Regions from separate parts of the Cupriavidus sp. SHE genome, predicted to be linked through region 2. Evidence: predicted binding sites of a transcription regulator. Region 2 holds the regulator's gene; the other holds the start of a gene.
What was found. The regulator FliA, encoded in region 2, starts transcription of late flagellar genes. The targets are predictions, from matches to a motif close to CTAAAGTTTNNNNNNNNNNNGCCGNTA.
Positions count from the first base shown of each region.

Region 1: the regulator FliA is predicted to act here: its motif matches at 6,238-6,264, upstream of fliD (flagellar filament capping protein FliD).

Region 1 is NZ_JWMB01000036.1:5,776-13,991, forward strand. Features, by position in the region: gene RN01_RS17900 (hypothetical protein) at 180-548, shown strand; gene RN01_RS17905 (Lrp/AsnC family transcriptional regulator) at 568-990, opposite strand; gene RN01_RS17910 (universal stress protein) at 1,227-1,748, shown strand; gene RN01_RS17915 (response regulator transcription factor) at 1,795-2,490, opposite strand; gene RN01_RS17920 (NAD(P)-dependent alcohol dehydrogenase) at 2,683-3,756, opposite strand; gene RN01_RS17925 (carotenoid oxygenase family protein) at 3,969-5,417, shown strand; gene RN01_RS17930 (TetR/AcrR family transcriptional regulator) at 5,434-6,132, shown strand; gene fliD (flagellar filament capping protein FliD) at 6,343-7,806, shown strand; gene RN01_RS17940 (methyl-accepting chemotaxis protein) at 7,995-8,216, opposite strand, start outside.
Region 2 is NZ_JWMB01000023.1:59,341-67,556, forward strand. Features, by position in the region: gene RN01_RS13135 (4-oxalomesaconate tautomerase) at 1-1,102, shown strand, start outside; gene RN01_RS13140 (amidohydrolase family protein) at 1,099-2,124, shown strand; gene RN01_RS13145 (porin) at 2,203-3,294, shown strand; gene RN01_RS13150 (flagellar protein FlhE) at 3,489-3,935, opposite strand; gene RN01_RS13155 (RNA polymerase sigma factor FliA) at 3,935-4,651, opposite strand; gene RN01_RS13160 (AAA family ATPase) at 4,759-5,574, opposite strand; gene flhF (flagellar biosynthesis protein FlhF) at 5,587-8,064, opposite strand; gene flhA (flagellar biosynthesis protein FlhA) at 8,074-8,216, opposite strand, start outside.

The DNA.
Region 1 (8,216 bases), on a different contig from region 2:
CGATTTACACATCAGGCGGGAGCCTGCCCGTGGCGGTGTACGCGAAGGCACGGCCGCGCGTTCGATGCTGCAGTGGCAGAGTCTGATCCGACAAGATGGGAGCGCCGCTCATGGCGATTGCGCGGGCTAGACTACAGGGCATCAAGCAACTAGGCCAACGCAAATCCTGGAGGCCATCAATGCCTGAGTCCGTGAAAGACGCCGATGACGCCGTTGGCCGCCCCAAACCGCAGATGGTGCCGGCCGGCTATCGCCAGGGCATCATCACGGCCATTACGGTGCTGCTGGGTTTTTCGCTGGCCTTCTGGCGTTTCTGGGGCTTCGAGAGCCCCGGGAAGTGGAGCGTCCGCGCGTTGTTCGCCGCGCTTTGCCTAGTCTCCGCCGTGGCGCTCCAGATTCTGTCGCTGTTCCGCGCGTTGCGCATCGAGGACGACGAGGTGTCCGAGTATCGCAGGACCGTACGCTGGTTTATCGCGTCTGCCGTTGCACTGCTGCTTGGGCTGACCGCCGCCATGTTCGACGCAGCGCTTGCCGAGGCAGTGGATTGAGGTTGGATCTGGCAGGCACCTATAGCTTCAGCGTCGACAGCAGGATGCTGGTCTCTGTATTGGCAATGCCCGGGATCAGGCGGATGGCACTGAGGATGCGGTCGAATGCCTCCAGCGTATCCGCGCGCAGTTCGGCCATCAGGTCCCAGCGACCGTTGGTGGTGTGCAGCGCCACGACGTTCGGGTGACCGCGTAATTCACGCCGCACGTCCTCACTGTGGTTGCCCTCGATTTCGATGCTCATGATGGCACGGATGCGGAACGCCTCTGCCTCGGGCCGCAGCCGGATCGTGTAGCCGACGATCGTCCCCTCGCTCTCCAGTTTTGCCAGGCGGTTCTGCACCGTGGCGCGCGCCACGCGCAGCTTCCTGGCAAGCGTTACCACGGGCATGCGGGCGTCATCCCGCAGCAGGGCAATGAGTTGTCGGTCGGTATCGTCCATGGATCTGGCGGATTGCCTCATAGATTGGGCAAAGTGTAATGCGAGAATCAATCTCTGCCCATCGTCCGCATGCAATTTGGCTCAGCCATGGCAGATGAGCGATCCAGGAGGGATGAGGTCGGCCAGCGGCGGGAAAATCTTGACAGGATTTTTACTGCTGGCAGCCATCCTTTGATCCGATATCTATAAGCACATGCTTACCCTTGAGTCAGGGATATGGATGGACCGAGGAGATCATGATCAAGATACTAGTGCCGGTGAATGGCTCGGAATGCGCGCTCGACGCGGTGCGCTATGCGGCGTTCCTGTATCGAGAGAGCGGCGTGGCCGAGGTGGTGCTGCTGAACGTGCAGCCGCCGCTGGAGCATTCGCGGGCCAGCGCCTTTCACTCGCTTGCGGCATTGCGCGAGCAGGAATCGCAGGATGGTGAGTGCGCGCTGGAGCAGGCGAGCAATATCCTCGACGACTCCGGCGTGCGCTATACCGCGATGATTGGCGTCGGCAGCCCGGCGCAAGCGGTGGCTAGCGCGGCGACGACTTTGAACTGCGATGGCATCGTGATCGGCGTGAACCTGTGGTCGAGAATCAAGGCATGCTTCGGCGCCGGACTTGCCTCGGGCATCATGCGCAAGACTTCCGTGCCCGTGACGGTGGTGAAGTCGGCTGGAGCAAGCGGCGCGCTCACCAGCCAACCCTTGCCACCCGTTCTGCCGGCTTCGCATCGTCACGCCAGGCCGATGCTGGTCGTGTATCCGTAGACGCATGGCCTGCATGTCATCGTCTGAGCGATAACGGCAACGGGTGTCATGGATCGGACGAGACGGTTGCCAGTGCGGCGCCCTTCTCGCGCGCCATGAAGACCGCCTCCGACTTGTTCTTGGCCGCGAGTCGCCGATAGAGCTGCAACGTATGGCTTTTCACGGTCGGGACGGAGATGCGTAGTTGTCTGCTGATGGACTTGACCGAGAGTCCTCGCGACAGCAGCACGAGCACCTCGTACTGGCGCAGGGTCAGCCTGAGCAGGCGCGCTTCGCAAATGTATGCCGGCACCCGCGTGCTGCCGTGGACGCCTACCGGCGTTGGCACGGCAATCGGGGTAGCCGGCGCAATCGGCAGAGTTGGCGCCAGCGCGTGAATGCCGGCCTGCGCGCAGGCGATCAAGGCGCGTAGCGCACATTCGATCTCAACGGCACTCGCGTGTTCGGGTAGCCACGACAATAGCGGCGCGAACGGGTTGGGCGGCATCCATTGGACTTCGCCGCCATGCGCCAGGAATAGCACGCAGCGCACGGCCGATGCGGTTTCCAGTAACTGGTGCATGTCGATATTGGCGCCGCGCGGCAAGGCGCCAAGTACCAGCAACTCGGTACCGTGCAGAGAACACGGGGTCTCTGGTCGTGGCGTGATGACGCTGCTGTCGTCCACGTCTGCAATGCGATTGAGAATCCGCTGGATGCCAAGCCCGACCAGCGGGCGAAATTCGACCACCGTTGCCCTCATGATTGCTCCCCTTTGTTTCTGTAGTTATTTGACTGCGAGCAATCAGACCGCAAGAAGCATTCCATATGCGCAGGCACGTAAAAGCCGCGCCGGCACGCCAAAAGAAACCCCGGGCGTGTTACGTGTCACGTAACACGCCCGGGGCAGGCCTGTGGAACTGGTAGGTTTGGCAGGCAGGGCGCCTGCAGGGTATCAAGGCGTGATGGCTACCTTGAGCACGCCGTCGCGCTGGTGCCCGAAGAGGTCGTAGGCGGCCTCGATATCGGCGAGCTTGAAGCGGTGCGTGACCAGCGGGCCGAGGTCGATCCGCTGCGTTTCGATCACGTTCATGAGCCGACGCATCCGCTCCTTGCCGCCCGGGCACAGCGACGTAATGATGCGGTGATCGCCCAGACCGGCCGCGAAGGCGTCCAGGGGAATCTTCAGGTCGCTGGAATAGACGCCAAGGCTCGACAGCGTGCCGCCGGGCTTGAGCACGCGCAGGGCCGATTCGAAGGTGGCCTGCGTGCCGAGTGCTTCGATCGACGCGTCGACGCCACGGCCGCCCGTAATACGCAGGATCTCCTGCACCACGTCGGTATTGCGGAAGTTCAGCGTGACGTCGGCACCCATCTGGCGAGAGATGTTCAGGCGGTCATCGATCCCATCCACGGCGATGATCAGCGACGCGCCACGCAGGCGGGCGCCAGCCGTCGCGCACAGTCCGATCGGACCCTGCGCGAACACGGCAACGATATCGCCGATCTTGATATTGGCGTGCTCCGCGCCGGAGAAGCCCGTGGACATGATGTCGGGACACATCAATACCTGTTCGTCGGTCAGCCCGTCGGGGATGGGTGCGAGGTTCGCCTGCGCGTCCGGCACGAGCACGTATTCGGCCTGGGTGCCGTCAATCGTATTGCCGAAGCGCCAGCCGCCCATGGGCTTGTAGCCGTGCGAGTGGCCTTGTCCGTCCTGCGAGGCGCAACCGTCCTGGCACGCGTAGGAATAGAAACTGGGGCAGATCGCGCCCGCGATGACGCGCTGACCCTCGTGATAACCGGTCACGCCACTGCCGAGTTTCTCGATGATGCCCACCGGTTCGTGACCGATCGTCAGGCCCCGCTCTACCGGATACTCGCCTTTGAGAATGTGGATATCGGTGCCGCAGATCGTGGTGGTGGTGATGCGGATCAGTGCGTCGGTGGGGCCGACGGCCGGGATCGGCTTTTCCTGCAGCACGATCTTGCCGGGCCCCTGAAAAACCGCAGCTTGCATGCCTGCCATGTCGAGACTCCTTCTGGTTGGCCTGAAAGGCCGCCCGCAGCCTCGCGGGCGGTGATCCAGTCAGTCTAGGCCAGGCAGGCGCGGCAGAGAGTTGACACTCGTCAAAGTCAGAGAATGTGCGGTCGGCGGCCTTCGCCGAATCCTTCCTTGACCTCTTGGCACTTGCCACCGATACTTCCTAAACTATTCACTGTTTAGTTATGGGGGCGCGCATGGAAGACAGCTTGTCCGAAGTGGAAGGTGCAGCGGGTGACGTGGGTGACGTGGGTGAGGTGGATAACTTCGCGCCCGTCACGCAGGAAGTCGATGCAAGCGATCTCTCCGTGCGTGGCGTGTTGCCAGCGGGGTTGCAGGGCACGTTGTATCGCATCGGCCCGAACCCGCGCTTTCCGCAGCCCGAGGCGCACTGGTTCGGTGGCGACGGCATGGTGCATGTGTTCGCCATCGACGATGGGCGCGTGTCCTACCGCAACCGCTGGGTGCGCACGCCCAAGTGGCGTGACGAGGATCGTGCCGGGCGTCCGCTATTCCGCGCCTTCGCGGGCAAGTTGCCCGATGCGCCGGAGTGGTCGGGCAGCGATGGCGGCGTGGCCAATACCAACATCATCTGGCACGGCGGCGCGCTGCTGGCGCTCGAGGAAGCGCACCTGCCCACTGCTGTGACGCCGCGCGCGATCGACACGCTTGGCTATATGGAATACGGCCCGCTGAAGGGGCCGTTCACCGCGCATCCGAAGACCGACCCCCGTACTGGCGAACTACTGTTCTTCGGCTACAACGCCGACGGCAAGCTCACGCCCGGCGTGCAGGTTGGCGCGATCGATGCACAGGGCCGCCTGACGCATTACGCGCGTCTGCAGGCGCCGTACCCGAGCATGATCCACGACTTCATGGCCACGCCGGGTCATTTGTTGATCCCCGTGCTGCCGCTGACCGGCAGCCTTGCGCGCGTGGAGCGCGGCGGCCCTGGCTATGCATGGGAGCCAGAGAAGCCCGCCATGATCGGCATCCTGCCGCGTGGTGGCGGCGCCGACGACGTGCGGTGGTTCGAGGGCCCTGCCTGCTACGTGTTCCATGTGATGAACGCGTGGGAGGAAGGCGAGGGGGGACAACGCATTCTGGCGGACGTCATGGTCTACGACGAACCTCCCCTGTTCCCCCACGCCGACGGATCGCCAGGAGATCCCGCCCGGCAGCAGGCGTACCTGACGCGCTGGACGTTCGATCTTGCGTCGGACATACGCCGGTTCACCGCCGAACGGCTCGACGATACGGCGGGCGAGTTTCCACGCATCGACGACCGCGTTTCGGGTTTCCGCTATCGGCACGGATGGTTCGCCGCGTCGCATCCCGAGTACGGCGAAGGTGCGCTCAACGGCATCATGCACCTGGACATGCAGGACGGCACGCGCGACGCCTACTGGCTGCCGCGGGGCGATATCACGTCCGAGCCGGTGTTCGCGCCGCGTGGTGGCGCTCATGGCGGCGCTCCCGGTGGCGAGGGCGATGGCTGGCTGTTGGCGGTGGTGTGGCGGGCTGCGGCACAATGCAGTGAATTGCTGGTGTTCGATGCGCGGCACGTCGCGCGCGGTCCGCTGGCAACCGTCGAGCTGCCGCAGCGCGTGCCGTTCGGCTTCCATGGCAACTGGGTAGCGGAATAGCGGGATAGCGAGAGGGATGAACGAAGGCGGCACGAAACAGAACGGCGGGCGCAAGGGTGGCACGCGCAAGGTGGCGGGTGGCACGACCAAGCCCGCCGGACAATGGCATCACGGCGACCTGCGCGCCTCGCTGATCGCGTGGGGACTCCACTTGCTCGATACGCAAGGCATCGCGGCAATGAGCATGCGCGAAGCCGCCAAGCTGGCCGGCGTGTCGCCGGGCGCGCCGGCACACCATTTCCAGGACCGCAACGGCCTGCTTGCGGCCATCGCCGCGCAGGCGTTCCGGGAACTGGGCGCCTTCCAGGGCAACCGCGCACGCCTGATTCCGCGCGATACCCCGGCCAACAAGCTGCGCGCGCTGCTGGTCGGTTACGCCGAATTCGCGCACATGTACCCGGCGCGCTTTCACCTGATGTTCGGCCCGGCGATAGAACGTCGTGACGAATACCCCGAACTGCAGGAAGCCTCGTCCGGTTCGTTCGATCGGGTGCGAGAAACCGTCGTTGCGTGTCTGGGCGGACGTGAACCCGGCGCGCTGACGCATGAACAACTGGCGTTTTGTGTCTGGACGGCCGCGCATGGTCTGGCCACCCTGACGGCCACGCACGACCGCTTCCGGGCCATTTCGGCGGCCCCCGGGGCCGTCGAGCAGATGGCGGACACCGTCGCCACCTTCTGTCTGGCTGCGCTTCAGCACACAGACGACGTCTGAAGACGTCCCCCTCCTCATCAAGCCATAGGGCGTGAGCAAACACTCACATACGGCGCCTTGCCGCGCTTTGTGTATCGGTTTTGTATCAACTTTGTACGAAAAACGCTAAAGAGCCACTTTCGAGCGCCGTAAACCTTGGATGTAAAGACATTCATTTGCCTGTCTGGGTGAATTACATCGAAGTTACGTACGGCGAAGGACCTGAAGAAAATGGCTGCACTCGATTTCCTCGGCATTGGCTCCAACATGCAACTGGGCACGCTCCTCGATCAGCTGGCGACGGCGGAACGCCTGCCGCTGAAGGCGCTGGAGACCCAGAATACGGCCTACCAGGCCAAGCTATCCGGATATGGCACGATCAAGAGCATGTTGTCGGCCTTTCAGGCTTCCGCCAACTCGCTTGCCAAGCTCGACACGTTCGGCGCCGTCAAGGCGCAAGTCAGTAACAGCGATGTGATGACCGTCGCCACTGGCGCCAATGCGATTGCCGGCAACTACAACGTAAACGTCAAGAGCCTGGCACAGGCCCAATCCCTGGCGGGCGCTGGCCAGCTCAAGCAGGATGCGATCATCGGCACTGGCACGCTGACCTTCGAGTTCGGCGTCACGGGCGGATACGACGCCGACCCGGCATCGCCGACGTACGGCACATACGTGAACCCGACGTTCACGCCGACCGCCGACTCCGCCAAGACCGTGACGATCGACAGCAGCAACCAGACGCTGCAAGGGATTCGTGATGCGATCAACAAGGCCAATATGGGCGTCAAGGCCAGCATCATCAACGACGGCAGCGGCACGCCTTATCGTCTGGTGCTCAATTCGGAGAAGACCGGCGAGGCGATGAGCATGCGCATCACCGGTTCCTCACCGGAACTGCAGGCGCTTGCCGGATACGATCCGGTGGCCGGCCCGCAACCCGGCGGCATGAAGGAAGTGGTGCGTGCCACGAATGCGCAACTGACCATCAACGATATCGCCATCACCAGCGCCAGCAATGTGGTGACCGATGCCGCGCAGGGCGTCACGATGACGCTCAAGAAGACGGGCACCACGTCGATGACGCTGACGCAGGATCTCGACAGCATCAAGGCCGCGGTGCAGGGGCTGGCCACGGCCTACAACAACCTCCAGTCGGCCACCAAGCAGCTGACAGCCTTCGACGTGAAGAGCGGTACCAAGGCGGCTCTGACCGGTGACGGCGTGCTGCGCGGTATCCAGTCGACACTGCGCTCGGTACTCAACACCCCCGAAGCCGGGATGCGCGATGGCGCCGCGACAACGCTGGCCCAGCTTGGCGTGACGTTGCAGAAGGACGGCACGATGTCGGTGGACACCAAGAAGCTGGATGCCGCGTTGGCCGGAAACCTGGCTGACGTGACCGCGCTGTTCGGCGGCGACGGCACGAAGGGTGGGATCGCGCGCCGCTTGTCTGAAGCGGTGGATACCATGACGGGTACCAACGGCCCGCTGACCTCCGCGACCAAGGGTATCGAGCAGAGCGTGAAGGATCTCGGCAAGCGCTATGACTCGATGTCGGAGCACATCGATGCCAATATCAAGCGCGTCCAGAAGCAGTTCCAGGCGCTGGATCTGGCAGTCTCGCAGATGAACCGCACCAAGGACTACCTGACCCAGCAGTTCTCGGCGATGAACAACACGAACAGCAAGTAACCTGTCAGCGAGTCGTCAATCGATGCAAAAACGCCGCCCTCGTGGGCGGCGTTTTTTTGTTACGAGGAAGCGGGCGGGGTTTAGTCGTCAGCATGTTCCATCGGTGTTCCGCTCTCTCGCGAGGCTGGAGAGAGGAGCGAACTGCCCGCATCTGAATCGCGTGCGGCGTGCTCCCCCAACGGCCATTCCTAAATCGCGCCCGCCAGCCTGAACTGGCCGACTGCGCGGTGCAGTGCATCAGCCTGATCCTCGAGCGAGGCCGCGGCGGCGGTTGCTTCTTCCACCAGCGCCGCATTCTGCTGCGCCATCTGGTCCATCTGTGAGACCGCCTGGTTGACCTGCTCGATCCCGCCGGTCTGTTCTTCGGTGGCCGCACGCATTTCGCCCATCAGGTCGGTCACGCGCTTCAC
Region 2 (8,216 bases):
GATGCGCGGCGGCACGTCGCGCGGACCGTTTTTTCTCGCGAGCGATCTGCCGGAGGACCTGCCAGCACGCGATCGCGTGCTGCTGGCCGCGATGGGCAGCCCGGACCCGCGTCAGATCGACGGCCTGGGCGGCGCGCATCCGCTGACGAGCAAGGCCGGCATTGTGTCGCGCGGCACGCCGGGTCATGCCGACCTGGACTTCACGTTCGCGCAACTGCAGCCGAACGCCGACACCGTCGATACCACCCCGAACTGCGGCAACATGCTGGCGGCGGTGCTTCCCTTTGCGATCGAACGCGGACTGATTGCGCCGCAGGGCGACATCACCCGGGCACGTGTGCTGACGCGCAACACCGGGATGCTCTGCGACATCACGATCCAAACGCCCGGTGGCGTGCCACGGTTCGCGGGCAACGCGCGCATCGATGGCGTTCCCGGCGCCGCGGCTCCAATCGTGATCGATTTTCTCGATACCGCAGGCTCCGTCTGCCATGCAATGCTGCCCACCGGCAACGCCATCGACGTCTTGACGATCAACGATCCGGTGCGTGGCGGCTCACGCATGATCGCTGCCACCCTGATCGACAACGGCATGCCGATGGTGCTGATGCGCGCGGAGGATCTCGACCGCACCGGCTACGAAAGCGTAGCCGCGCTCAATGCCGATCACGAGCTCAAGCAACGCATCGAAGCCGCGCGGCTCGCCGCCGGCAAGCTCATGGGGCTGGGCGACGTCTCCGACAAGAGCTATCCGAAGATGTGCCTGCTGGCCCGGCCACGCCAGGGCGGCAGCATCGCCACGCGTTGCTTCATCCCGCGCGTCTGCCACGATGCGATCGGCGTGCTGGCCGCCATCACGGTGGGCACCGCCTGCGTGCTGCCGGACACCGTGGCAAGCGGCATCGCAGTCACCAGCGTCGGGCCGCTCCATGCCATCAGCGTCGAGCACCCGACCGGCGAGTTCACCGTTGAACTGGAAACCGATCCTGCCAAGCCGGGATCGATCGTACGTAGCGCGCTGATTCGCACCGCGCGTCCCATCATGCGCGGCGAGGTACTGGTGCCGACCAGCGCATGGCCACTGTCTGACGAACTCCCATGATCATCGATTGCCACGGGCACTTCACCACCGCCCCCAGGGCCCTGGAAGACTGGCGCCAACGCCAGATCGCCAGCCTGAACACCCCGGCGCTCGCGCCTTCCGTCAGTGAGCTGCGCATCAGTGACGACGAACTGCGTGACGCCATCGCCAGCAATCAGCTTCGCCTGATGCGCGAACGTGGGATGGATCTGACGATCTTTTCACCGCGCGCGTCGTTCATGGCGCACCACATCGGCAGCTTCGAAACCAGCGCCACGTGGGCCGCCATCTGCAACACCCTCTGCCACCGTGTCAGCGAGTTGTTCCCCGACCAGTTCGTCGGCGCCGCCATGCTGCCGCAATCGCCGGGTGTCGATACCAAGAGCTGTATCGACGAACTCGAACGTTGCGTGCTCGAGTATGGCTTTGTCGGCGTGAACCTGAATCCGGATCCGTCTGGCGGACACTGGACCTCGCCACCGCTATCCGATCCGTACTGGTATCCGATCTACGAGAAGCTTGTCGAACTCGACGTGCCGGCCATGATTCACGTCAGCACGAGCTGCAACGCGTGCTTCCACACCACTGGCGCGCACTACCTGAATGCCGACACCACCGCATTCATGCAGGTGCTGACCAGCGACCTGTTTCGGCGCTTTCCGACGCTGAAATTCGTGATTCCGCACGGCGGCGGCGCGGTGCCCTACCACTGGGGCCGGTTCCGTGGGCTGGCGCAGGAGATGAAGCTGCCGCCGCTTAGCGAACACCTGCTCAATAACGTCTTCTTCGATACATGCGTCTATCACCAGCCCGGCATCGACCTGCTGACGCGCGTGATACCGGTCAATAACGTGCTGTTCGCCTCGGAGATGATCGGCGCGGTACGTGGCATCGACCCCGAGACCGGCCACTACTACGACGATACGCGGCGCTACATCGATCAGGCCGCGCTCTCGGACGAGGAACGTCACCAGATTTACGAGGGCAACGCGCGGCGCGTCTACAGCCGACTTGACGCGCGACTCAAGGCACGTGGCCACTAGGCACGCAGCCGCCAGGCAGCGCCATCGAAGCCAGGCATCAACGTTGTTCCAGAAAAATATCTAACGGAGGAGAAGAAGATGAAACTGCGCCACCTGGCGCTGGCGGCCGCGCTCGGCCTGCCCGCCATCGCCAACGCCCAATCCGTGACGCTCTACGGCGTCATCGACACCGGCATCGAGTACCTCAACCACGTCGGCACCGCCAGCAACTCCGTCGTCAAGATGGCCAACCTCAGCGGCACCGTACCCTCCCGCTGGGGCCTGCGCGGCACCGAGGACCTCGGCAGCGGCATGAAGGCCAACTTCGTGCTCGAATCCGGATTCGCCCCCGACAGCGGCGTCTCCAACCAGGGCGGCCGCCTCTTCGGCCGCCAGGCATGGGTCGGCCTCTCCGGCAACTGGGGCCAGGTCAGCCTCGGCCGCCAGTACACCATGCTGTTCTGGGCCACGCTCGACTCCGACATCCTCGGCCCCAACGCCTACGGCTCGAGCTCGCTCGACAACTACCTGCCCAACGCCCGCGCCGACAACGCCATCGCCTACAAGGGCAAGTTCGGCGGCTTCACCATTGGCGCTACCTACAGCTTCGGGCGCGACACCGTCAACGCCGGTCCCAGCCCGTCCGGCACCAACTGCGGCGGCGAGAACCCCGCCGACAAGACCGCCTGCCGCGAATGGTCGGCCATGCTCGGTTATGAAACCAACTGGTGGGGCATTCTGGGCGCCTATGACTCGCAGCGCGGCGGGCCCGGCGCATTCGGCGGCCTGACTTCGAGTTCGCTCAAGGATGATCGCGCCACCCTCGGTGGCTACATGCTCGTGGACCGCGCCAAGATCGGCGCCGGCTGGATCGGGCGTCGCAACGGTGCCATCGCCACGCCGCGCAGCGACATGTTCTATGCCGGTGTCGCCTACGACATCACTCCTGCGGTGACGCTCTCCGGCGAGGCGTTCTACCTCAAGTACCACAACAGCGCCGACAAGGCGTGGCTGGGCGCGTTACGTGCCAGCTACGCCTTCTCCAAGCGCACGTCCATCTACACCACGCTTGGCTATATCGACAACGGCGGCAAGCTGGCGCTGTCCGTGGACAGCGCTTCCACCGGCGCATCGCCCGCGCCTGGCGGCTCGCAGTTCGGCGCAATGCTTGGCATGAAGCACGTCTTCTGACGGCACTTCATTCGTCGGCTTGAGACTGGGCTCCACCTGCCCGCTTCTGGTCATGACTGGCTGGGAGCGGGCTTTTTTACGACTGCAGTCCTGTGCCGAGCGACCCGTAGTGCCAGTGACGTGCAGATAGGTGCAGATACGTGCTGATTGAACCCGTCCAAGGGCCGTTTCATTGCTGCGCCGGGCCCGGCGCGCTATCGGTAGCTCACCGTCACCTCGTTACTGCGGCCTTGCAGGGTGGGAGACAGCCCCCCACGGCCAGCAACCCGGTAGGCAAACACGAACCCGCCAGTCGCATCGTCGCCCGCGAATGCATCGGTCTTCCCCTGCGCGCCAGACAGCAGCACGCAGCGTCGCGCGTTACACAGGTATGCTTCCAGATCGATCGGCGGGGTGCTGACGAAGCTGTAGCGCCAGCGTACCGATGTAACGATGCCGCTTGCCTGAGGCATCGTGCCGGGAGGCAACACCGGCGACGACATCGTGCGCTGGCCGCGACTGGCAATCAGCGGTCCCTGCGCGGAGCTGGTCCAGGCATAGCGCGACCCACTGAGCTCGTAGGTGGCGCGCACGTATGTCTGCGCGTCGACCCATGTGGGGGCCAGACAAAGACACAACGCGAACGCCAGAAGATGACGCATCACAACATGCCGCGAAGCTGGTTGCGCAGCCGCGTAATGGCCTGGCTGCGGATCTGGCAGACGCGCGATTCGGTCACTTCCAGCACGGCCCCGATCTCGCGCAGGTTCAACTCCTGGTCGTAGCAAAGCGAGAGCACCAGCTTCTCGCGCTCGGGCAGCTTCTCGATGGCACGGATCAGCGCGTCACGCATTCCGGATTCCATCAGCACCGTGAGCGGATTCGCTTCGTCGGTCACCCCAAGGTGCCGATCCAGGAAGTCTTCCTCCCCGGAGCGTTCGAAGTCCTCATAGTGCAGCAACTGGCAGCCATGGACTTCGTTGAGCAGTTCCTGATACTCCTCCAGCCCCATTTCGAGTTCCTTCGCCACTTCGGAGTCGATGGGGCTCCGGCCGAGTTTCTGCTCGAGCTGGCGCTGCGTGCGTTCGATCTTGCGTGTGAACTGGCGCAGACTGCGCGATTGCCAATCGTTGGCGCGCACCTCGTCGAGCATGGCGCCGCGAATGCGCTGGCTCGCATAGGTCTCGAATCGCGCGCCATGGTTGTCCTCGTAGCGCTTGGCGGCGTCGAGCAGGCCGATCATGCCGGCCTGGATCAGGTCGTCGATCTGCACGCTGGCCGGCAGCTTCGCCGCCAGCTGCAACGCGATGCGTCGCACCAGCGGCGCGTGCGACTTGACCACGTCTGCCTGTTCGAGCTTTCCCTGAATCGTGTACATGGTGGAACTCTCGGTAAATGCTTTCTATCGGTGCCAGCGCCGCGCAAGCATGGCCGCGGCTGACTGTCTGGCTCGGTGTCCGGTCTTGTCGACTTCTTGTTCTGGCTTCATGCGGGAACGGCCACAGCCGCTCCCTGGGGCGTTGTTTCGTGTCGCAACGGCCATGCGCCGATACCGCTGGCGATGTGGCGCAGCGCGCTGGTGGATGCCGCTGCGGGATACGCCTCCACCACGCAACGGCCAAGCTGCAATGCGCGGGCCACCAGCGGGTCGATCGGCAGGTATCCGGTCAGACCAGCCTCGACGCCGAGGTACTGGCTCGCGGTACGGGCAAGATTGCGTGCCAGCGCGGCAACGGTCGCTTCGGCGGCCGCCATATTGACGACCAGATGGAAGCGGCGGCATGCGTATTCGTGATGCAGACGCTTGATGCGCGCGTAGGCCGCGGTAATCGACGTTGCCTCCGGGCGCATGACGATCACCACGTTGTGGGCGGTTGCCGCCAGAGGCGACAGCGCGCCGGTTGCATCCGTGCGCGCGTCGATCAGCACCGACCGCATGTCGGGAATCAGATCGGATAGCGCGCGGTCCATGTTCCCGGCGTCGACTTGGATATCACCTGCCGGCAGCACCGCGATGCCACTGGCAGGGCGCGTGCCAATCGCGGCGGCCGCGGTCACCCGGCCGGCCAGCGCATCGGCGAGCGTTGCGACAGGCGCGGCGCCCGACAGACGCGTGGCACGCACGCCATGGCGATCCTCGTCGACGAGCAGAACACGTTCGCCCTGCATGGCCAGCGCATTGGCCAGACCCAGTGTCACCGTGGTGGCGCCCGCCCCCGCATCGGCGGCAACCACCGCGATGCGCCGGGTGACGCGCGGCGCCAGCAGACGGCGCAGGCTTTCTGCCTGATCGGAACCCATGACGTTCAAGGCTTACTCCCCCGCGACTGCCAACTGCGGCAGTCCGACTGTCGCCTGCATTGCCGCGTCGGCAGTGATATCACCGACGAGCGCAGGCGAGGCGGCACGTCCCGGATAGTTCTCCAGCACATCCAGCAGCGCCAGCAGGCGACCCATGCCCTCGTTGAGCACGGAGCCTGGCACCGGCACATTCGCACGCGTCGCGGCACGGCCGGCCAGGCGTGACAGGAACGCCGGCGCGGTTGCGGTGGGGGTGTGCTGCAGGCGCAGCGTGGTCAGCCCGAGCTGGAGCGACACCATGCTGGTCCCCTGACTGTCCGACGCATCGCTGTCCTGCGCGAAGTGTTCGGCGGCATGACGCAGCGTGCGGAACTGCTCGTCCGCGGCGTTCGCCCATTGCATCCAGCGTGCGACCTGCGCGGCGTCATCGGTCAGCGCCACGTCGCACAGCACGTACTCGACCGCCAGCGTTTCGCCGGTACCACGATCCGCCATGCGGGAGACAACGAGGCACGCTTCGGTGCCGGTCTCGGCCGTGTTATCGCGAGCGCGTCCAACCGCACGAACCGTCCCTTCCGGAATCCGCACTGCACAGTGACCAACCCAGTGCACAGCACCGCGGTCGCGCCAGGTCGTGTCGCCAATCGCATGAAACGTCAGCGTGTCGGCGATCGCATCGAGCTTGCTGGCCGCGCCACCCGTGATCACACGCGCGGTTTTACGCGTACCCGCCACCCAGCGCTCGCCGAGCTGATGCCAGCGCGCGATGACGGCGGCCGATGGCACCGATGCATTCAGGTTGACGACGGTACGTGCCGCCGACAGCGTGGCGCGCACGGTCTCGGCTTCGGCATCGGCGTCCGCTTCTGACATCGACTGCCGCGTACGGCCAACCGGCGCGGTGGTACCGGCCAGCGGCATCCCGTCCCGATCGGCAAGCCACAGGGTGCATTGCATCAACTGCGGCGCGCGACGACCTTGCACCGGCTGGGTGAAATTCTGCGATACGGCGAGCACATAGCGCTCGCAGGCCCGGCTGGCGTCGCGGCAAATCGCCATGCGTGCCTGCTGGCCCATCTGGCGCAATCCCACGGCACCGGCGCCGCGCTGTTGCCAGAGCTGGCGCGCGACATCGAAGCCGTAGCCCGCGGCGTTCAACTCTTCCACGCACGTGCCCACGGCATTAGCGCTATCAGTCAACGAACGCAGCATGTCATCGGCGCCATTGCGCTCGGCCGGGCGCGGCGTTGCGGCGTCCGCTGCAGCGGCATGGCGGCGTGCCATGTCGGCGTCATTGAACAGCGAGCCACGACGCGGCGTCATGAACGCGCGTTCCACCAGTGTGCTGGCCTGCGCGAGTTCCAGATGTTCCGGCACGCGCTGGCCAGTGGAAGCATAGAAAACCGGCAGGCGATGGCGGATCACCACATCGAGCACGGAGCCGAGATGCGTCGCTTCATCGAGCTTGCTGATAATGCACCCGTCGATGCCACCAGCGTCACCGGCAGCGTCGTGGCGATAGGCGTGCACGACTTCATTGAGCGTATCGCCATGCGCGGCGCCGTTGAGCAGCAGCACGCGCTGCATCGGCGCCTGCACGCCCGCCAGCATCGCGATCTGGTCGGACAGGCTGCGATCGCGCTGGCTCATGCCAACGGTGTCGATGATGACCAGATGCTTGTCCTTCATCGCCGATAGCGCGAAACGCAGGTCCGCGGCGTCTTTCACCGCATGCACGGGCACGCCCAGAATGTCGCCGTAGATGCGAAGCTGCTCGTGCGCGCCGATCCGGAAGCGGTCGGTCGTCAGCAAGGCCAGGCGATCGGCGCCGTGGCGCAGCACGTAGCGTGCGGCCAGCTTGGCCGTGGTGGTGGTCTTGCCCACGCCGGTGGGTCCGATCAGCGCCAGCACGCCGCCCTGATCGAACAGTGCGTCCTCGTTGGACAGCACAGGCACCTTCTTCGCGATTTCCTGCCGAATCCACGACATGGCGGCCGGACGATCGGTACCCACTGGCAGACGGGAGATCAACGTACGTGACAACTGGCCAGAGAAGCCCGCGTTCACCATCCACTCGAACAGCGACTCGCGCAGCGGATCGCCCACGGCCACATTGCCGGCGCCGCTGGACAGGCCCGCAAACTGGCGCTCGAGCATCGAACGCATCGACGCAAGCTCGCCACGCAGATCACCGATGACGCCGTCGTCCGCCCGGGTCGCCTGCCCGTCGACGGCATTGGCTGCTGCGATGGCGATCGGGCCGATCTGCACCGGGGCGGTCTCAAGGATCTGGGATCCGGCCGGCGTGGGCGACACATAGGGCTGCGCGTTGGCGTTCACCGCACCGAGATCGGTGTCGCGCATCGCGACGATTTCCACGCCACCATCGATGGTCCGGTTCGACAACACCACGGCATCCGGGCCCATCGCCTCGCGCACCTTGCGCATCGCTTCGCGGCCGTTGGCCGCCACAAACTTTGCCACGCTCATGTTCAGTCCTTACGCTGCGCCGCCGATCATGGCGGTGATGCGGATATTGCGGTTGTCCGGTACTTCGGCATGCGACAACACCTTCAACTGCGGCAGGGTGCGGCGCAGGAAGCGCGCCATCAGCGGCCGCAGCGGCGACGGCACCAGCAGGA